Linked DNA regions of Marinobacterium aestuarii. Each later gene encodes a partner of the first gene's protein in a complex. Links are inferred from orthologs where the notes say so. Each region holds a gene or a part of one and is shown in the gene's direction. Other genes may lie near its edges.

What was found.
Region 2: the proteins of holA (region 1) and dnaX are in contact, whole or in part, in a cryo-EM structure (PDB 8GIZ), measured with the Escherichia coli proteins. The link is inferred for Marinobacterium aestuarii from one-to-one orthologs.
Region 3: the proteins of holA (region 1) and A8C75_RS09375 are in contact, whole or in part, in a cryo-EM structure (PDB 8GIZ), measured with the Escherichia coli proteins. The link is inferred for Marinobacterium aestuarii from one-to-one orthologs.
Region 4: the proteins of holA (region 1) and dnaN are in contact, whole or in part, in a cryo-EM structure (PDB 8GIZ), measured with the Escherichia coli proteins. The link is inferred for Marinobacterium aestuarii from one-to-one orthologs.

What each region holds. Positions count from the first base shown.
Region 1 is NZ_CP015839.1:617,522-621,837, reverse strand. What follows is about bases 729-3,612. They hold holA (DNA polymerase III subunit delta), read left to right. Parts: upstream 729-1,598; coding sequence 1,599-2,627; downstream 2,628-3,612. Other genes in these bases: A8C75_RS02675 (VOC family protein), read left to right, coding at 3,172-3,612; A8C75_RS02685 (LPS-assembly lipoprotein LptE), read left to right, coding at 1,117-1,602; leuS (leucine--tRNA ligase), read left to right, coding at 729-1,101. Also shown: more of leuS, read left to right, coding at 1-728; more of A8C75_RS02675, read left to right, coding at 3,613-3,618; A8C75_RS02670 (transglutaminase-like domain-containing protein), read left to right, coding at 3,735-4,316. UniProt on the Escherichia coli protein: Part of the beta sliding clamp loading complex, which hydrolyzes ATP to load the beta clamp onto primed DNA to form the DNA replication pre-initiation complex.
Region 2 is NZ_CP015839.1:1,820,358-1,824,729, forward strand. Bases 420-3,359 are described here. They hold dnaX (DNA polymerase III subunit gamma/tau), read left to right. Parts: upstream 420-773; coding sequence 774-2,945; downstream 2,946-3,359. Other genes in these bases: A8C75_RS08150 (MarR family winged helix-turn-helix transcriptional regulator), read right to left, coding at 420-567; A8C75_RS08160 (YbaB/EbfC family nucleoid-associated protein), read left to right, coding at 2,965-3,288; recR (recombination mediator RecR), read left to right, coding at 3,294-3,359. Outside these bases: A8C75_RS08145 (HlyD family secretion protein), read right to left, coding at 1-90; more of A8C75_RS08150, read right to left, coding at 103-419; more of recR, read left to right, coding at 3,360-3,893; rnd (ribonuclease D), read left to right, coding at 3,901-4,372. UniProt on the Escherichia coli protein: Part of the beta sliding clamp loading complex, which hydrolyzes ATP to load the beta clamp onto primed DNA to form the DNA replication pre-initiation complex.
Region 3 is NZ_CP015839.1:2,131,567-2,135,941, forward strand. Bases 964-3,906 are described here. They hold A8C75_RS09375 (DNA polymerase III subunit delta'), read left to right. Parts: upstream 964-1,901; coding sequence 1,902-2,912; downstream 2,913-3,906. Other genes in these bases: mltG (endolytic transglycosylase MltG), read left to right, coding at 964-1,264; tmk (dTMP kinase), read left to right, coding at 1,268-1,909; A8C75_RS09380 (PilZ domain-containing protein), read left to right, coding at 2,935-3,285; A8C75_RS09385 (TatD family hydrolase), read left to right, coding at 3,316-3,906. Also shown: pabC (aminodeoxychorismate lyase), read left to right, coding at 1-236; more of mltG, read left to right, coding at 230-963; more of A8C75_RS09385, read left to right, coding at 3,907-4,092; A8C75_RS09390 (malate dehydrogenase), read left to right, coding at 4,315-4,375. UniProt on the Escherichia coli protein: Part of the beta sliding clamp loading complex, which hydrolyzes ATP to load the beta clamp onto primed DNA to form the DNA replication pre-initiation complex.
Region 4 is NZ_CP015839.1:387-4,761, forward strand. The notes cover bases 333-3,275. They hold dnaN (DNA polymerase III subunit beta), read left to right. Parts: upstream 333-1,223; coding sequence 1,224-2,327; downstream 2,328-3,275. Other genes in these bases: dnaA (chromosomal replication initiator protein DnaA), read left to right, coding at 333-1,195; recF (DNA replication/repair protein RecF), read left to right, coding at 2,374-3,275. Outside these bases: more of dnaA, read left to right, coding at 1-332; more of recF, read left to right, coding at 3,276-3,465; gyrB (DNA topoisomerase (ATP-hydrolyzing) subunit B), read left to right, coding at 3,609-4,375. UniProt on the Escherichia coli protein: Confers DNA tethering and processivity to DNA polymerases and other proteins. Acts as a clamp, forming a ring around DNA (a reaction catalyzed by the clamp-loading complex) which diffuses in an ATP-independent manner freely and bidirectionally along dsDNA.

The sequences.
Region 1 (4,316 bases):
AGCTGGTACTACGCCCGCTATGCCTGCGCCCGCAGCGACAACGCCATGCTGGATCCCGAACAGGCCAACTACTGGCTGCCGGTGGATCAGTACATAGGCGGCATCGAACACGCCATCCTGCACCTGCTGTATTCGCGCTTCTTCCACAAGCTGATGCGCGACGAAGGCCTGGTCCAATCCGATGAGCCCTTCACCCGCCTGCTGTGCCAGGGCATGGTGCTGGCCGATACCTACTACCGCGAAGACGAAAAGGGCGGCAAGATCTGGATCGCGCCCACCGATGTCGACACCGAAACCGACGACAAGGGCCGCATCATCAGCGCGCGCCTGAAGGCCGACGGTCTGCCGGTGGAACAGGCTGGCGTTTCGAAGATGTCCAAGTCCAAGAACAACGGCATAGATCCGCAGGTCATGATCAACAAGTACGGTGCCGACACCGTGCGCCTGTTCATGATGTTTGCCGCCCCGCCCGAGCAGTCTCTGGAATGGTCCGACTCCGGGGTTGAAGGCGCACACCGCTTCCTCAAGCGCTTGTGGAAACAGGTACACGACCACCTGCAGCAGGGCCAGGACGTGGCCGCGCTGGATACCGCCAGCCTCAGCAACGAGCAGCGCGACCTGCGGCGCAAGGTGCACGAGACCATCGCCAAGGTCAGCGACGATATCGAGCGTCGCCAGACGTTCAACACCGCCATTGCCGCCGTGATGGAACTGTCCAACAGCATCGGACGCTTTGTCGATGTCAGCGAACAGGGCCGTGCCATCACCCGGGAAGCCGTACTGGCGGCTACCCAGTTGCTGTCACCCATAGTGCCGCACATTACCCACCACCTCTGGCAGCAGCTCACCGGCAGCAACGACCTGCTGCACACGCCCTGGCCACAGGTGGATGAAAGCGCCCTGGTGCGTGCATCGCTGGAAATGGTAGTACAGGTCAACGGCAAGATGCGCGCCAAAATCAGTGTCGCCGCCGATGCCGATGAAGATGTGATTCTGCACACCGCCCTGGCGGACGAAAATGTGCGCAAGCACATGGCCGACAAGCAGCTGCGCAAGAAAATTGTAGTGCCGGGTAAACTGGTCAATATCGTTGTAGGCTAAGGACGGGAGAAGGCAATGACTGTGCAATTGAGGCTGATACTGCTGATCGCAACCCTGCTGTTAAGCAGCTGTGGCTTTCAGTTGCGCGGCAGCGCCGAAGTCCCGGTCGCGATGCGCGAACTGGCGCTGCAAATGCCTGCTGGGCGCAGCGCTCTGCGACTCGAACTGAGCCGCACGCTGCGCAGCAACGGCATCGAACTGGCCGCCGTCGCACCCTACACCCTGGAAATTCTCGACGAGAAACAGGGCCGCCGTGTCGCCTCACTGGATGAACGCGTCAAGGCCGACGAATACGAATTGCGCACCGAAGTGCGCTTCCAGATCACCCAGGGCGAACGCTTCCTGATAGCGCCGACCGCGGTACGCACCGAACGGGTCTATACCTACGACGCCGATGCCATTACCGCCAAGAATGCCCAGGAAGCCCTGCTGCGCCGCGAAATGCAGCAGGATATTTCGCGCCAGATCCTGCGTCTGTATATCGCCGCCGGTCAGCCATGAAGCTGAAGCCGGAACAGCTCGGCGCCCGCCTGAAACAGGCTGTGGCGCCGGTCTATCTGGTCACCGGTGACGAACCCCTGCTGGCCGAGGAAAGCTGCGACCTGCTGCGCAAGACATTCCTCGAGCAGGGCTTTACCGAACGCGAAGTCCTGCACGTCGATGGCAGCTTCAAGTGGGAATACCTGCTTGAATGTGCCAGCGCCCTGTCACTCTTTGCCGAACGCAAGATCATCGAACTGCGTCTGGGCAGCCAAAAGCTGAACAAGAACGCCAGCGAGATGCTGCAGCACTATCTGGTCAACCCTGCGCCCGACAACGTACTGCTGATCACGGCCGACAAGCTCGATGCCGGTGCCAAAAAAAGTGCCTGGCTCAAGGCCGTCGACAAGAGCGGCGTGATCGTCGAACTCTGGCCGGTGGAGCCTGCCCAGCTGCCTGAATGGATCCGCCGCCGTGCGGTACAGATGGACATGCGCCTGGACGACAGCGCGGTGGAAGTTCTGTGTCAGCGAGTGGAAGGCAACCTGCTGGCGGCGCGCCAGGAAATGAGCAAGCTACAGCTACTCTACCCCAACAAAACCCTGAGTGCGGACGACGTTATTGATGCCGTCTCGGACAGTTCGCGCTTCGATATCTTCGGCCTGACCGATGCCGCCCTGGGCGCTCAGCCCCAGCGTGTCACCCGCATTATCCAGGTACTGCGTCAGGAAGGCACCGAACCCGCCGTGGTGCTCTGGGCCCTGGCCCGGGAGATACGCACCCTGCATGCCGTACAGCGCGGTCTGCAACAGGGAACCGGCTTCGACAACCTGTGCCAGCAGCAGCGCCTGTTCGGCAAGCGCAAGCAACTGGTACGCAGCACCACCAAACGCCTGTCGCCTGCGACACTCGAAAACCTGTTGCAGCAGGCCGCCGAGGTGGATCGACTGATCAAGGGCGCCCGCGCCGGAGACCCCTGGCTCACCCTCACCTCGATTCTGCTACACCTGGCCGGTACCGCCCTGCCGCTGGATGCCACCGGCTAACCCATTGCCACCCCGCGTTATTCATTCGAATACCCCCATAGCCAATCCCCATATTCCGTGCCTTTTCCCGCGCTTTGCCCTGCCTTTGCAGCGGTGATTATCCGCTGATCAAAAAACAGCCTGTTTCCCGTCCACCCCGTGCGGCAGCACTTAACCCAGTTACCCATAAGTTACGCACAGGTCTACCCCGAAAAACTGTGGATAAACTTAAAAATCCTAATCGGAAAAGTTTCCGAATGGGCTTGACAGCGAACCTTTGACCAGCCCGTTTTTCTGCACATATACACAGCGCAAGTTGCTGAAAAACTGACTTTTTTGTCGTTCAAAAAACGCACGCATCAGGCAATACGCCGGCTCTGCGCTGTTGTGGATGGGTACTCATACCTTATGCACAATCTTATACACAGTATTCGGGGATAAGATTACAGACCGGCGCCCGCTCAGAGTTTTCCAGTACAGTAATCTTGTCCACACACAGGCCCGATCAACAGCCAGGGTGTATAACTAATTAGGATCCAGACGTTCATTAGCTTGGGAGTACTCCATGCCCGCCGCCGCCCGAATTACCCACATAGCCCTGCACGTTACCGACATGGCTGCCTGCGTTGCCTTCTACCGTCAGTTCTGTGGCATGCAGCTGATCCACGAACGCCACAGCCATACGCAGACCATCAGCTGGATGGCCGAACCCGGGCGTGAGCGTGACTTTATTTTCGTACTGATGAATGGTGGTCAGGATCTGCGGCTACCGGACAACGACTACCGTCATTTCGGCTTCGCGCTGAAGAGCCGTGACGCCGTCGACGACATTGCGCAGCAGGCGGCCGATGCCGGCTGTCTGGTCTGGGCACCAAGGGACGAACCCTTCCCGGTGGGCTACTACTGTGGTCTGCGCGATCCTAACGGCAACTATGTTGAGTTCAGCTACGGCCAGCCACTGGGACCCGGGGCAGAAGACTTTGACAGGCTGCAGGAGGGCAGCCCCAACTGAATCTCTTGCTGCCCTTGCCGGGGCCCAACAAAGGAGTACGTTACGCAGGTGCAAAACCTGTACAGTTAACAGGTTATCAGGCGATTTATGCCGACATCTTTCAAAGGAAGAGGCCTATGTGGTTAAGAACCAGCTGTGATCTGACCTTCGACATTACGGTGCCAACACCCTTTGTACTGATGCTGCGTCCCCGCAGCGGTGCCCAGCAATGGATTGCCAGCGAACAATACAAACTGGTCCCCAGTGTGCCTGTGTTCGAATTCACCGATAACTACGGCAATCTGTGCCAGCGCCTGATTGCCCCACCCGGCGCCTTTGGCATTCATACCGCAGCCGAGGTCATGACGTCGGACCATATAGACCGCGCCCCCCGCGCCCGCTTCGTCGAAATACAGAACCTGCCCGAGTCCGCACTCAACTACCTGCTGCCCAGTCGCTATTGTGAATCAGACCGTTTTAGCCAGATGGCCAACAGTATCACCGCAGGCTACGCACTGGGCTACGATCAGGTGGCCGCGATCGAAGCCTGGTTGCGCGACACTATTGCCTATGAGCCCGGCAGCAGCGATATCCAGATTTCGGCGACCGAGGTTAACACGCGGGGATATGGCGTATGCCGTGATCTGGCACACCTGGGCATTGCGCTCTGTCGCAGCCTGAGCATCCCTGCGCGCATGGTGGTAGGCTACTTGCATAAT
Region 2 (4,372 bases), 1.2 Mb from region 1 along the record:
GACGACCATCAGCAGGGTGCGCAGGCTGATACCGGCAAATCTGCGGCGCGGTGGCGGAGTGTTTTCGGTTTGGGGGAGCGTTGTGGTCACCGGTTCAGTCTCCTAGATTGGCTGGGGCTCTGGGTGAGTGCTGGCGGGCGTCTGGCTGCCGGACAGGTTGCTGCGTATCTGTACTAGGGATGACGCCAGTTCATCACGCTGACGGGCATCCAGGCCGTCCATCATCTGCTCGTAAATACCGGCGCCGATCTGGCGGATTTGCTGCAGTGGGTTTTGTGCGGCAGCGGTGGTGTGCAGTCGGTAGGCGCGTCTGTCCCTGGGGTCGGCGCGTCGTTCTACCAGCTGCTGTTGCTGCAGCAGATCGATGAGCCGGGCCAGGGTAATGGGCTGAATCTCCATCAGCTCGGCCAGCTCGACCTGGCGTGATCCCGGATAGCGACTGATGTAGATCAGTGCCCGGGCCTGGGCGTAGGTCAGCTCGCTGTGGTCAAGTTGCTGCTGGAAGCGCTGGCGCATCAGGCGGCCGATATCGGCGAACAGGAAGCCCGGGTTGGCGTCGTGATTCATGGTAAGCACTCTATATAGTAAGCAATGCTTATTATATGAGTCGACTATAGATATGCAAGGCTAGGCCGGGTCCCTGTCGCGGAGTGGCGCCGATGACTGTCTGGCAGCGTTGCGTGGTCGGGTTAAAGGCCGTCGTTGTGCTGGCGCGAGGGCAACTCAGCCGGTAGCATAGGCGCCTGTTATATTCAGTCGTAATCAGGGCAGCAATGAGCTATCAGGTGCTGGCGCGTAAATGGCGTCCGAAGCGTTTTCAGGAAATGGTGGGTCAGGAACACGTACTGAAGGCGCTGGTCAATGCGCTGGACGATGATCGGCTGCACCATGCCTATCTTTTCACCGGCACGCGGGGCGTGGGCAAGACGTCCATTGCGCGCCTGTTTGCCAAGTCACTCAACTGCGAGGTCGGCGTATCGTCGGATCCATGCGGCCAGTGCAGCGCCTGTCGCGAGATTGCCGAAGGGCGTTTCGTTGATCTGATCGAAGTCGATGCGGCCTCCCGTACCAAGGTGGAGGATACCCGCGAGCTGCTTGAAAACGTGCAGTACGCGCCGACCCACGGGCGCTACAAGGTGTACCTCATCGATGAGGTGCACATGCTGTCGACTCACTCTTTCAATGCCTTGCTGAAAACGCTGGAAGAGCCGCCGCCCCATGTGAAATTCCTGCTGGCCACGACGGATCCGCAAAAGTTGCCGGTCACCATCCTGTCGCGCTGCCTGCAATTCAATCTCAAGAATATGATTCCCGAGCGTATCGTCGAGCACCTGCGATTCGTGCTGGGGGAGGAAAATATCCCGTTCGAGGAGGCTGCGCTCTGGCTGCTGGCGCGCTCCGCCGACGGCTCCATGCGTGATGGCATGAGCCTGACCGATCAGGCTATTGCCTTTGGTGCCGGCACTATTACCACGCTCGATGTTCAGACCATGCTTGGCAGCATCGATCAGATGCTGGTAAGTCGGCTGCTGGAATGCCTGTCGGCCCGGGATGCGAAGGCGTTGCTGGCGGCGGTGGCGGATCTGGCGCAGTTCTCGCCCGATTATGCCAGCGTGCTCGGGGACATGATCAGCCTGTTGCACCGTGTTGCCATTGCCCAGGTGCTGCCCGATGCGGCGGATAACAGTCTGGGAGATCGCGAACAGATATTGGCGCTGTCCCGCGCCCTGACCGCTGAAGATGTACAGCTGTATTACCAGATTGCCTTGCTGGGCCGACGGGATCTGCCCTATGTGCCGGACGCCCGGGAAGGCCTGGAAATGGTGCTGTTGCGCATGCTGGCTTTTCGCCCTGCGGATGCGCCTGCGGGACCCGCGCCTGTTTCCAGCGCCGCTGCGAATGCCAGTTCAAATGCCAGTGTCAATACAGGAGCCAGCGCTAGCGCGTCACCGCCTGTGGCTGACACGGATGCTCAGGTTACCAATGCGCGGGTTGCCAATGTGCAGGCCGCGCAACCTGTCCGCAATGCAGCCCGTGAGGCTGTTGTATCGCGTGCTGAGCAGGCTCTCGCTGTGGCGCCGGTTGCAGCGCCAGCGCTTGCGCCCGAGCCCGTAATGACCGCTGCTGCCGCTCCTGTGGCCGCACCTGCGCCCGCTCCTGTGTCTGAGAGTGCATCGCAGCGGGTGTCTGCCGTGTCAGCGAGTGCCAGGCCAGATGGGTCGCCTGAGTACGACGAGTCGGATATACCGGGCGGATACGATCAGGGTGATGCGGATCTGGCGTTCATGGGAGTAGCGCCGCCAAAAAAGTCTGAGTCCGCTGCTGTCGCCCGGCCGCAGTCGGCGCCTCAGGGAGCTGCCGCGCCCGTGACTGCGTCAGGGGCTGGCACTGTATCAGGGGCTGACACTGGGCGATCTGAGCCCGCCTCCTTGCAGGCGTCGCGGTCCGCTGCGGCGGGGTCGCCTGTTCAGCCTCAGTCGCCTTCGTCGTCAGTACCGGTGTCGCGGCCAACTCAGATCGCTCCGGTGCAGGCCAGGCCGCTGGCACTGGATTCATTGCAGGCCGATGACTGGGTTGCGCTCTGCACCGGTCTTGGCTTGGGAGGGATGACCGAGAGTCTGGCGGTGAATCTGTCGCTGGAGTCGGTGCAGGGGCAAAACCTGCGGTTTCACTACACGGCACAACAGCAGGCGCTGCTGAATGAGATCCAGCGCGAACGTATCACCAAGGCGCTGCGTGATTATTTTGCACAGCCGCTTGAGGTAGAATTCGAATGTGCGGCCCAGGGCCGCGAAACGCCGCATCAGTTTGCCCAGCGTCAGCGTGAGCTGCGCCAGGCCCGGGCTGTTGCGGCGATTGAGCAGGATCCGCTGGTGCAGGATATTCTGCAGCAGTTTGATGCTCATATTGATATAGATACCGTAGTACCGCTCGAACCGAATTGATTGGCTGAGGATAAATACGATGATGAAGAACATGGGTGGCCTGATGAAGCAGGCGCAGAAAATGCAGGAAGACATGCAGCGCGTGCAGGAAGAAGTGGCGCGCGCAGAAGTGACCGGTGAATCCGGCGCAGGTCTGGTCAAGATCGTCATGAATGGTCGTCACGACGTTAAGTCGATTGCCATTGATGACAGCCTGATGCAAGAAGAGAAAGAGATCCTGGAAGACCTGATCGCGGCGGCCGTCAACGATGCCGTACGCAAGGTTGAGACCAATACCAAGGATAAAATGTCTAAAGTCACCGCCGGCATGCAGTTGCCGCCGGGCTTTAATATGCCGTTCTGATAACGATGTCTTTCAGTCCTCTGATACAGCAGTTGATCAAATCCTTGCGTTGCCTGCCGGGTGTGGGTCCCAAGTCGGCGCAGCGCATGGCACTGTATCTGCTTGAGCATGACCGTCCGGCGGCGCTGGAGCTGGCCGCGTCGCTGCACGAAGCGGTGGAACGGGTTGGTGAGTGCGCGTCCTGCCGTACCCTGTCGGAAGTGTCTCCCTGTGGCATCTGTACGTCGAGCAGTCGCGATCGCTCGGTGCTCTGTGTGCTGGAGTCGCCGGTCGATATGCTGGCCATCGAGCAAACGGGAGGGTTCGGGGGCTATTATTTTGTCCTCAAGGGGCATCTGTCGCCTATTGATGGCGTCGGTCCCGACGATCTGGGTATCGATGCGCTCGTCGAGCGGCTGCGTGGCGGTGAGGTGCGCGAAGTCATACTGGCGACCAATCCCACGGTGGAAGGTGAAGCGACGGCACACTATATCGCCGAGCAGGTGCGCGAGCTGGGTGTTCGGGTGAGTCGTATTGCCCACGGTGTGCCTGTGGGTGGCGAACTTGAGTTTATCGATGGTGGTACTCTGGCGCACGCGCTGGCGGGTCGACGTTCCCTGAATTGAGGTAGGCATGGCGCACGAAAATGGATATGACTGGCAGCAGCTTGAACGTGCTGCGCAGGAGCCGGTGTGGGTCGGTACCGATGAGGCACTGGCGCAGCTGTGCGAGTACTGGCTTACGCTGCCCATGGTTGCGCTGGATACCGAGTTTCAGCGGGTGGATACCTTTTATCCGATTGCCGGGCTTATTCAGCTGGCCGACGACCATGCCTGCTACCTGATTGACCCGCTGTCTATCACGGACTTCGCGCCCTTGCTGGCGCTCTTTGTCGAGCCTTCAGTGCTCAAGGTGCTGCATGCCAGCACCGAAGATCTGGAGTTGTTCCAGCATCTGTTTGGCGTGTTACCCAGTCCGCTGTTTGATACCCAGGTGGCCGGCGGCTTTGTCGGCTGGGGCTTTACTGTCGGTCTGCAGCGTATGCTGGAGAATGTACTCGGCGTACAGGTCGGCAAGGGCGAAACGACATCGGACTGGCTGCAGC
Region 3 (4,375 bases), 1.5 Mb from region 1 along the record:
GCGGTGTGGCCGGTGTGGTGCGCAAGCGCGTGCTGCAGCTGGCGGCCGCAGCCGGGATCGAGGTACTTGAAGGGCGCTTTGGCAAATCGGAACTTGAACAGGCGGACGAAATCATGCTGTGTAACAGCCTGATTGATATCTGGCCTGTGGTCACACTGGACGCACGGCACTGGTCGGTGGGTCCGGTTACTCGAGCGCTGCAATCGCTGCTAGCAAAGGATTATCTTGCGTGTTGAAAAAATCTATAAGCCTGATGGCCGTTGGCGCCTTTCTGGTCCTGTTGCTGGGTGCCATCGCCTGGCAGCGTATTAATGCCTATGTCGACAGCCCCTTGCCGGTGGGTGAGCCCCGTACGCTGCTGATTGAGCGGGGGCAGGGGTTCAATCAGATTGTTGCCGACCTGGAGACCGCAAATCTGGTGCAAAGGCCGATTTTTCTGCGGATTTATGCGCGTATTAATGGCCTGGCGCACCGGGTTAAAGCCGGTGAGTATGAGTTGGAACCGGGTCTGACACTGCGTGTCCTGCTGCAGAAAATGATTGATGGTGACACCCTGCGGCATTTTTTCACCGTGGTGGAGGGCACCACCTTCGCGCAGTTGCGTGAGCAGCTGGAGGCCAATACAGTGCTGCTGCAGACTCTGAGCGAGCTGGACGACAGCGAGGTCATGGCGCAGCTAGGGGAGCCGGAGCAACACCCGGAAGGCATGTTCCTGGCCGAAACCTACCAGTATCTGCGGGGCATGTCGGACCTGGATCTGTTGCGTCGCGCTCGTACCTCGCTGGATGAAGCCCTGGCCCAGGCCTGGGAGAAGCGTGCGTCGGAGCTGCCCTATGAGTCTGCGTATGAGGCCCTGACCATGGCCTCGATCATTGAAAAGGAAACCGCGGTGGCGCAGGAGCGTCCGCGCATCAGCGGTGTTTTTGTGCGTCGATTACAGCAGGGTATGCGCCTGCAAACCGATCCAACGGTGATCTACGGCATGGGAGCTGAGTACAAGGGCAATCTGCGCCGCTCCGATCTGGTGCAGAAAACGCCCTATAACACCTATGCCATCGAAGGGTTGCCGCCCACGCCCATTGCCATGGTCGGTAAGGATGCTATCGAAGCTGCGCTCAATCCTGAAGCCGGTCCCTGGCTGTTTTTTGTGGCCAAGGGCGACGGCAGTCATCATTTTTCGGCCCGTTTGTCGGAGCATAATTCCGCCGTGCGGCGTTATCAGCTGCAACGGCGCGAAGACTACCGTTCGACGCCGGGGGGCTGAAGCATGACCGCAATGCGAGGACGCTTTATTACCGTCGAAGGCACCGAGGGTGCCGGCAAAAGCAGCAATATTGAATTTATACGCAGCGAGCTCGACGCGCGCGGCATCGACGTTGTGCTCAGTCGCGAGCCCGGGGGTACGCCGCTGGCCGAAGAAATTCGTACACTGCTGCTCAGTCCGCGGGACGAGCGCGTCTGTGAAGATGCCGAGCTGCTGCTGATGTTCGCTGCCCGTGCCCAGCATATAGCCGCACTCATCAAGCCTGCGCTGGCGCGCGGCAGCTGGGTGCTCTGTGATCGCTTTACCGATGCAACCTTTGCCTATCAGGGGGGCGGTCGCGGGGTTGATGTCCAGCGTATCCGTACGCTTGAATCTCTGGTGCAGGGGGCGCTGCGCCCCGATTGCACCTTCCTGCTGGATCTGCCAGTGGAGCTTGGGCTTGAGCGGGCCCGCAAGCGCTCCATGCCGGATCGGTTTGAGCAGGAAAAACAGGCATTTTTTGAGCGCGTGCGTGCAAGCTATCTGCAGCGGGTTGAAGCCGAGCCCGAGCGCTTTGCCGTCATCAATGCTGCGCTGGAGATGGAACAGGTGCGCCAGCAGTTGTTGCCTCATCTGGACCGGCTGCAGGCGCTTCGCCATGGATGAGGTTGCCGTACGCAGGAGCGCCGAGATCTACCCCTGGTTGCACGGGCGCTGGGAGCACTTGACCCGTCTGCACAAGCAGCAGCGTCTGCCCCATGCGCTGATGCTCAATGGCCCTGTGGGTATTGGCAAGCGGGACTTTGCCCAGGCGTTGTCGCGCTATCTGCTGTGCCAGAGACCCGGTGATGATGCCGCCTGTGGTACTTGTCGCAGTTGTGTACTGTTTGACAGCGGCGGTCATCCGGATCTGTTCCAGCTGAGCCCGGAAGAGGCCGGCAAGGCGATCAAGGTGCAGCAGGTGCGTGATCTTACCGGCTTCCTGCACAGCACGGCGCAGCAGGGCGGATACCGGGTGGTGATTCTGGAACCGGCGGAGGCGATGAATGCATCCTCCGCCAATGCCCTGCTTAAAACGCTGGAAGAGCCCGGGCGCGATACCATACTGCTGCTGGTGACCCATCGCCTGGGCCAGGTGATGCCCACAATTCGCAGTCGTTGTCAGCGGGTGGACTGCCATCTGCCTGATCCGGATATGGCGCAGGCCTGGTTGTCGGCGCAGTTGAATATAGATCCCGACAAGGCGCAGCAGTTGCTGAGTATCTGTTTGGGGTCGCCGCTGCGTGCCCGCGAGTATATAGAGCAGGACCTGATGGCGCTGCGGCGTAAGTTTATTGAGGGTCTGGCCGATATTCTAAAACAGCGTCGTTCGGCGCTGGAGGTCGCGCAACAGCTGGCCAAAGAAGATCTGGAGCTTTTGCTGGGATGGTTGTATGGTTGGCTTTTAGATATTGTGCGGGTTCTGGGAACCGGTGATGAAAGTTGTTTGCGTCATCTGGATGCGAATAACATGCTGCGGGCCGTGTCGCGCAAAGCCGATGCTCAGACTGTTTACGCACTTTCTGACCTGGTTCACACCGAGCGGGTCAGCCTGATGCAGCGCTTGAACCCTAACCGCCAATTGCTGCTGGAGCGGATATTGTTGAGTTGGTCTGCGCTGGTTAGATGAAACTGAGTGGGAGCTTAGCTCGATGTCCTTAGTGCCGCGCATCAGTCATGGTATTTTGTCCTTGGCCATAGAAACCAAGGAAGATCTGTACAAGGCCTTTATGCCGTTTGTGACCAATGGCGGCCTGTTTATTCCGACGCCCAGAGCCTATCAGCTCGGCGAGGAAGTTTTCATGCTGTTAAGCCTGATGGAAGAGCCGGACAAGCTGCCGGTCACCGGCAAGGTTATCTGGGTCACGCCCAGGGTCGCTCAGGGTGGTCGTGTGCCGGGTATCGGCATACAGCTGTCTCCGGACGATAATACCCTTGTGCGCAAGGTAGAAACCTACCTTGCCGGTACTCTCAATTCCGGGCGCCGCACGCACTCCCTGTAATATCATTTTCTTGCGAGCCTATTTCGTCTGATGTTTATTGATTCACACTGTCATCTCGACAAGATCGACCTTGCCCCTTACAACAATGATTTTGATGCCATGCTGGCGGCCACTCGCGCCAGCAAGGTCGGTACGCTGCTCAGCGTTTCGGTCAGCATGCAGGACTTCCCCGCACTCTATAAAAGTATCGAGCCCTACGATGGCATATACGCCTCGGTAGGGGTGCATCCGCTGCATTCCGATGAAGGTCTGGTGGAGGTCGGCGCCCTGGTGCGAGAGGCGGCGCGGGACAAGGTCATTGCCATCGGCGAAACCGGTCTGGATTACTTTTACAGCGCGGAATCCGCCGAGTTGCAGAAAGCGAGTTTTGTGAATCATCTGCAGGCAAGCGCTCAGACCGGGTTGCCGCTGATCGTGCATACGAGGGATGCCCGGGCGGATACTCTGGCGCTGATCGAGGAGCACGGCAACCCTGATGTGGCCGGCGTGCTGCACTGCTTTACCGAAAGCTGGGAAATGGCGGCGGCGGCGATGGATATGAACTACTTCATCTCATTTTCCGGCATAGTGACTTTTCGCAATGCCGATGAGCTGCGTGATGTGGTGCGCAAAATGCCACTGGAACGTCTGCTGATCGAAACCGATTCGCCTTACCTGGCGCCGGTGCCGCACCGTGGCAAAAAGAATGAGCCGCGCTTTGTGTGTGAAGTGGCGCGCTGTATTGCCGATATAAGGGGCGTTTCGGTGGAAGATATTGCCGCTGCTTCAAGTGAAAACTTTTATCGGCTGTTCCGTCGCGCCGCCTGAATTCTCTCGTCTGCCCATACGGCCTTTGCTGCGTTTTGGTTGCTGTGAAGTGCTGATTCTTCCAGTGCTGTAGCGGTGCTCTATTGGAGCCTGTTGGGGCTCTCTCCAGTCGTGGTCTGTCATAAAAGAGTCGGGTGCTTAACTGTCATTACCCATTCGACTTTGGTATTAGTAGGGCTATATCAGACTTTACTATTCCTGCATTCCAGATTGGAGCTCCAGATGAGAAGACCAGTACGAATTGCCATTACCGGTGCGGCGGGCAGCATTGCGAATAATTTGC
Region 4 (4,375 bases), 620 kb from region 1 along the record:
GCAGCGTTACAATGCCGCGCCCCAGGAACAGGAATATGAGCCCGAGGCTCTGCCCGGCGTGCCGGAGCCGCAGCTGGAGCTGGATATGGCGCCGGCTGCGCCTGCGTTCGCGACAACGATGAGCCCGCGGCATGATCGCAACAAGATTGTGGAGGTCGAGGGCGGTGTACGGCACCAGTCTAATCTCAATCCGTCCTTCACCTTCCAGTCCTTCGTGGGCGGCAAGTCGAACCAGCTGGCGCTGGCGGCGGCGCAGCAGGTGGCGGACAATCCCGGTGGCTCCTACAATCCCCTCTTTATATATGGTGGCGTAGGTCTGGGTAAAACGCATTTGATGCACGCCGTGGGCACCGAAATGCTCAAGCGCAATCCCAATGCCCGCATCGTTTATCTGCACTCCGAGCGTTTTGTTGCCGATATGGTGAAGGCGCTGCAGCTGAATGCGATCAATGACTTCAAGCGCTATTACCGCTCGGTGGATGCGCTGCTGATCGATGATATTCAGTTCTTTGCCGGCAAGGAGCGGTCTCAGGAAGAGTTTTTCCACACCTTTAATGCCCTGCTTGAAGGCGGTCAGCAGATGATTCTGACCAGTGACCGCTACCCCAAGGAAATCAACGGCGTTGAAGAGCGGCTGAAATCACGCTTTGGCTGGGGCCTGACGGTGGCCATCGAGCCGCCAGAACTGGAAACCCGCGTCGCCATCGTGATGAAGAAGGCTGAAGAAGCCAAGATTATCCTGCCGGATGATGCCGCCTTCTTCCTGGCGCAGAAAATTCGCTCCAACGTGCGTGAACTCGAAGGTGCGCTCAAGCGTGTTATTGCCAACGCGCATTTTACCGGCAGCGTTATCAGTACGCCCTTCATTAAAGAGTCGCTGAAAGACCTGCTGGCTTTGCAGGACAAACAAGTTAGTATTGATAATATTCAGCGGGTTGTAGCCGATTACTACAAGATTAAAATGTCCGATCTGCTTTCCAAGCGCCGCAGCCGGTCTATTGCCCGGCCCCGGCAGGTCGCGATGAGTTTGTCGAAAGAGCTGACTAACCACAGTCTGCCCGAAATCGGCAATGCGTTTGGGGGTCGTGATCATACTACCGTGTTGCATGCCTGTCGCAAGATCAAGGAGCTGCGGGAAATTGATACGGACATCAGAGAAGATTATCAGAACCTGCTGCGTCATCTGACGGCGTAGTTATCGGATCGGAACAAGGTAGATCGCCATGAGATTCGTCATATCGCGCGAAGCGTTAATCAAACCCCTGCAGCTGGTCGCCGGTGTCGTCGAACGTCGTCAGACCTTGCCGGTGCTGTCCAACATTCTGCTGGTAGCCGAAGGTGACCAGCTGTCCATGACCGGGACCGACCTAGAAGTCGAGCTTGTGGGTCGTGTGACGCTGGATGAGCCGGCCGAGGCGGGCTCCATTACTGTGCCTGCGCGCAAACTGATGGACATCTGCAAGTCGCTGCCGGACGATGCTCGCATCGAGCTGGCCCTGAGCGGCCAGAAGATGGTGATCAAGGCCGGGCGCAGCCGCTTCAGTCTGTCGACACTGCCGGCGGCCGAGTTCCCCAATGTGGAAGACAGCCCCCAGGCGCTGGATCTGAATCTGACCCAGGGGCACCTGCGCCACCTGATCGATCAGACCGGCTTCTCCATGGCGCAGCAGGATGTACGCTACTACCTCAACGGTATGTTGCTGGAAGTCGCCAACGGCCAGCTGCGTGCGGTGTCTACCGACGGGCACCGTCTGGCGACCTGTGTTGCTGAGGTTGTGGCCGATAGCGACAGCAGCCATCAGATCATAGTGCCGCGCAAGGGTATCCTTGAGCTGGCGCGTCTGCTGCAAAGCGGTGAAGACGGTGTGCGCCTGCTGATTGGTGCCAACCATATTCGTGCTCATGTGGGTGACTTTATCTTCACCTCCAAGCTGGTTGACGGCAAGTTCCCGGATTATCAACGCGTTATCCCGCGCAATGGTAACAAGTACATGCTCGGTGACCGTCAGGTGCTGCGTCAGGTGCTGAGCCGTATCGCCATACTGTCGAACGAGAAGTACCGCGGTGTGCGTCTGCTGCTGACCAGCGGTTTCCTGCAGGTCATGGCCAATAACCCGGAACAGGAAGAAGCCGAAGAAACCGTGGCGGTGGACTACGATGGCGAGTCGCTGGAGATCGGTTTCAACGTCAACTATCTGCTCGACAGCCTGTCGATTCTGAATTCGGAAACGGTGCGCTTCACTCTGTCCGATGCCAACAGCAGTGCGCTGATTGAAGGTGTCGACGAAGCTGACAGCCTCTATGTCGTGATGCCGATGCGCATGTGATCAGTCTTCACCGCAGGGCCGGGTTGAGAGACTCGGCCGTTCCTTTATGCCGATAAAAAGCCTTCATGTTCAGCACGTTCGCAATCTGTCGGATGTGCGAATCACGCCGTCGCCGCGGATCAATATTATCAGTGGCGACAATGGCAGTGGCAAAACCAGCCTGCTGGAAGCCCTGCACTTTCTGGGCATGACCCGTTCCTTTCGTACCAGCCAGTTCCGCCATCTGCTGCAAAGCGGCGCCGACAACTGCCTGGTGTTCGCCCAGATTGATCCTGCTGGCAAGGGTGAACAGCACCCCCTTGGCGTGGAACGGCGCCCCGACGGTGATGTGCGCATTCGCCACGCCGGCCAGACGCTCGGCCTGTCGGAGCTGGCCCAGCTATTACCGCTGCAGGTTATAGACTCCGATACCTTCCAATTGCTCGAGGGCAGCCCCGGTGTGCGGCGCCAGTTTATCGACTGGGGCGTGTTTCATGCCGACCCGAGTTTTATCCAGCTGTGGCGCGGCTTCAGGCGCATATTGAAACAGCGAAACTCACTGCTTAAATGTGGTAAAATCGACCCTCGGCTGCGGCGTGTGTGGGACAGAGAATTTGTCACCTATGCCGAGCGGATGACGGCGTTGCGCGCACGCTATATCGAACTGCTAAAACCTGATTTTGAAACCACTCTCAGTCGTTTGCTGGGGGGCGTACCGGTAGAGCTTAAATTCAGCCAGGGCTGGGATCGAAAAACCCCGCTGGATGAATTGCTCGAAGAAGGTTTTGCGCGCGATCTGAAGCAGGGTTTTACCGGCAGCGGCCCGCAGCGGGCTGATTTGCGGGTACGTACGGATGGACAAAGTGCCGCTGAGCGATTGTCTCGCGGTCAGAAAAAACTGGTGGTCAGCGCGTTGAAACTGGCCCAGGGTGCCCTGTTCTATCGTTTGAATAACCGCCCCTGTATTTACCTGATCGACGATTTGCCGTCGGAACTGGATGAACAGCATTGCCGCTTGTTTTGCCAGTTCCTGGAGGAAACCTCCAATCAGTGTTTTATCACCTGTGTTGATCCCGGAGCCCTTGGCGGTTTCTGGTTACCCCAGACGGATGTCAGCCGTTTTCGGGTTGAGGCAGGGATGCTGACACAAATTGATTAAGCGCCTCGCCCGGCCCTTTTCTGGCGCCGGGCCGGGACTGTGATGCCTTATGGGCGCGCGCAGAATTTTCCGCCCGATTAAGTGGGCGACGTTAGGCAGGTCGGGACGGTCTGCCTGATTGCCAGGTTAACAGGAGATAATTGATGAGCGACGAAAACCAGAGCTATAACTCCTCGAGCATCAAGGTCCTCAAGGGTCTTGATGCCGTGCGCAAGCGCCCTGGCATGTATATCGGTGATACCGACGACGGTACCGGTCTGCATCACATGGTGTTCGAGCTGGTCGACAACTCGATCGACGAAGCCCTTGCCGGTCACTGCTCCGAGATTAGGGTGGTTATACACCCGGATGAAAGCGTCAGCGTTGGCGATAACGGTCGTGGCATTCCGACCGAGCTGCACGAGGAAGAAGGCGTATCGGCGGCCGAGGTCATCATGACGGTGCTGCACGCCGGCGGCAAGTTCGATGACAACAGCTACAAGGTATCCGGCGGCCTGCACGGCGTGGGTGTCTCGGTGGTGAACGCGCTCTCCAGCGAACTCAAGCTCACCATCCGCCGCGCCGGTGAAGTGTTCGAGCAGATCTACCGTCATGGTGTACCCGATGAGCCGCTCAAGGTCGTGGGTGAGACCAGTAATACCGGTACCAGCGTGCGTTTCAAGCCCTCGCCGGAGACCTTCACCCATATCCTGTTCCAGTACGACATTCTGGCCAAGCGTCTGCGCGAGCTGTCGTTCCTGAACTCAGGCGTGCGCATCGTCTTGCGTGACGAGCGCAGCGCCCGTGAAGATATTTACGAATACGACGGCGGTCTGGGAGCCTTTGTTGCTTATCTGAACCAGAACAAGAGCGCGGTCAACAAGGTGTTCCACTTCAACTCCATGCACGAAAACGGCGTGGGCGTGGAAGT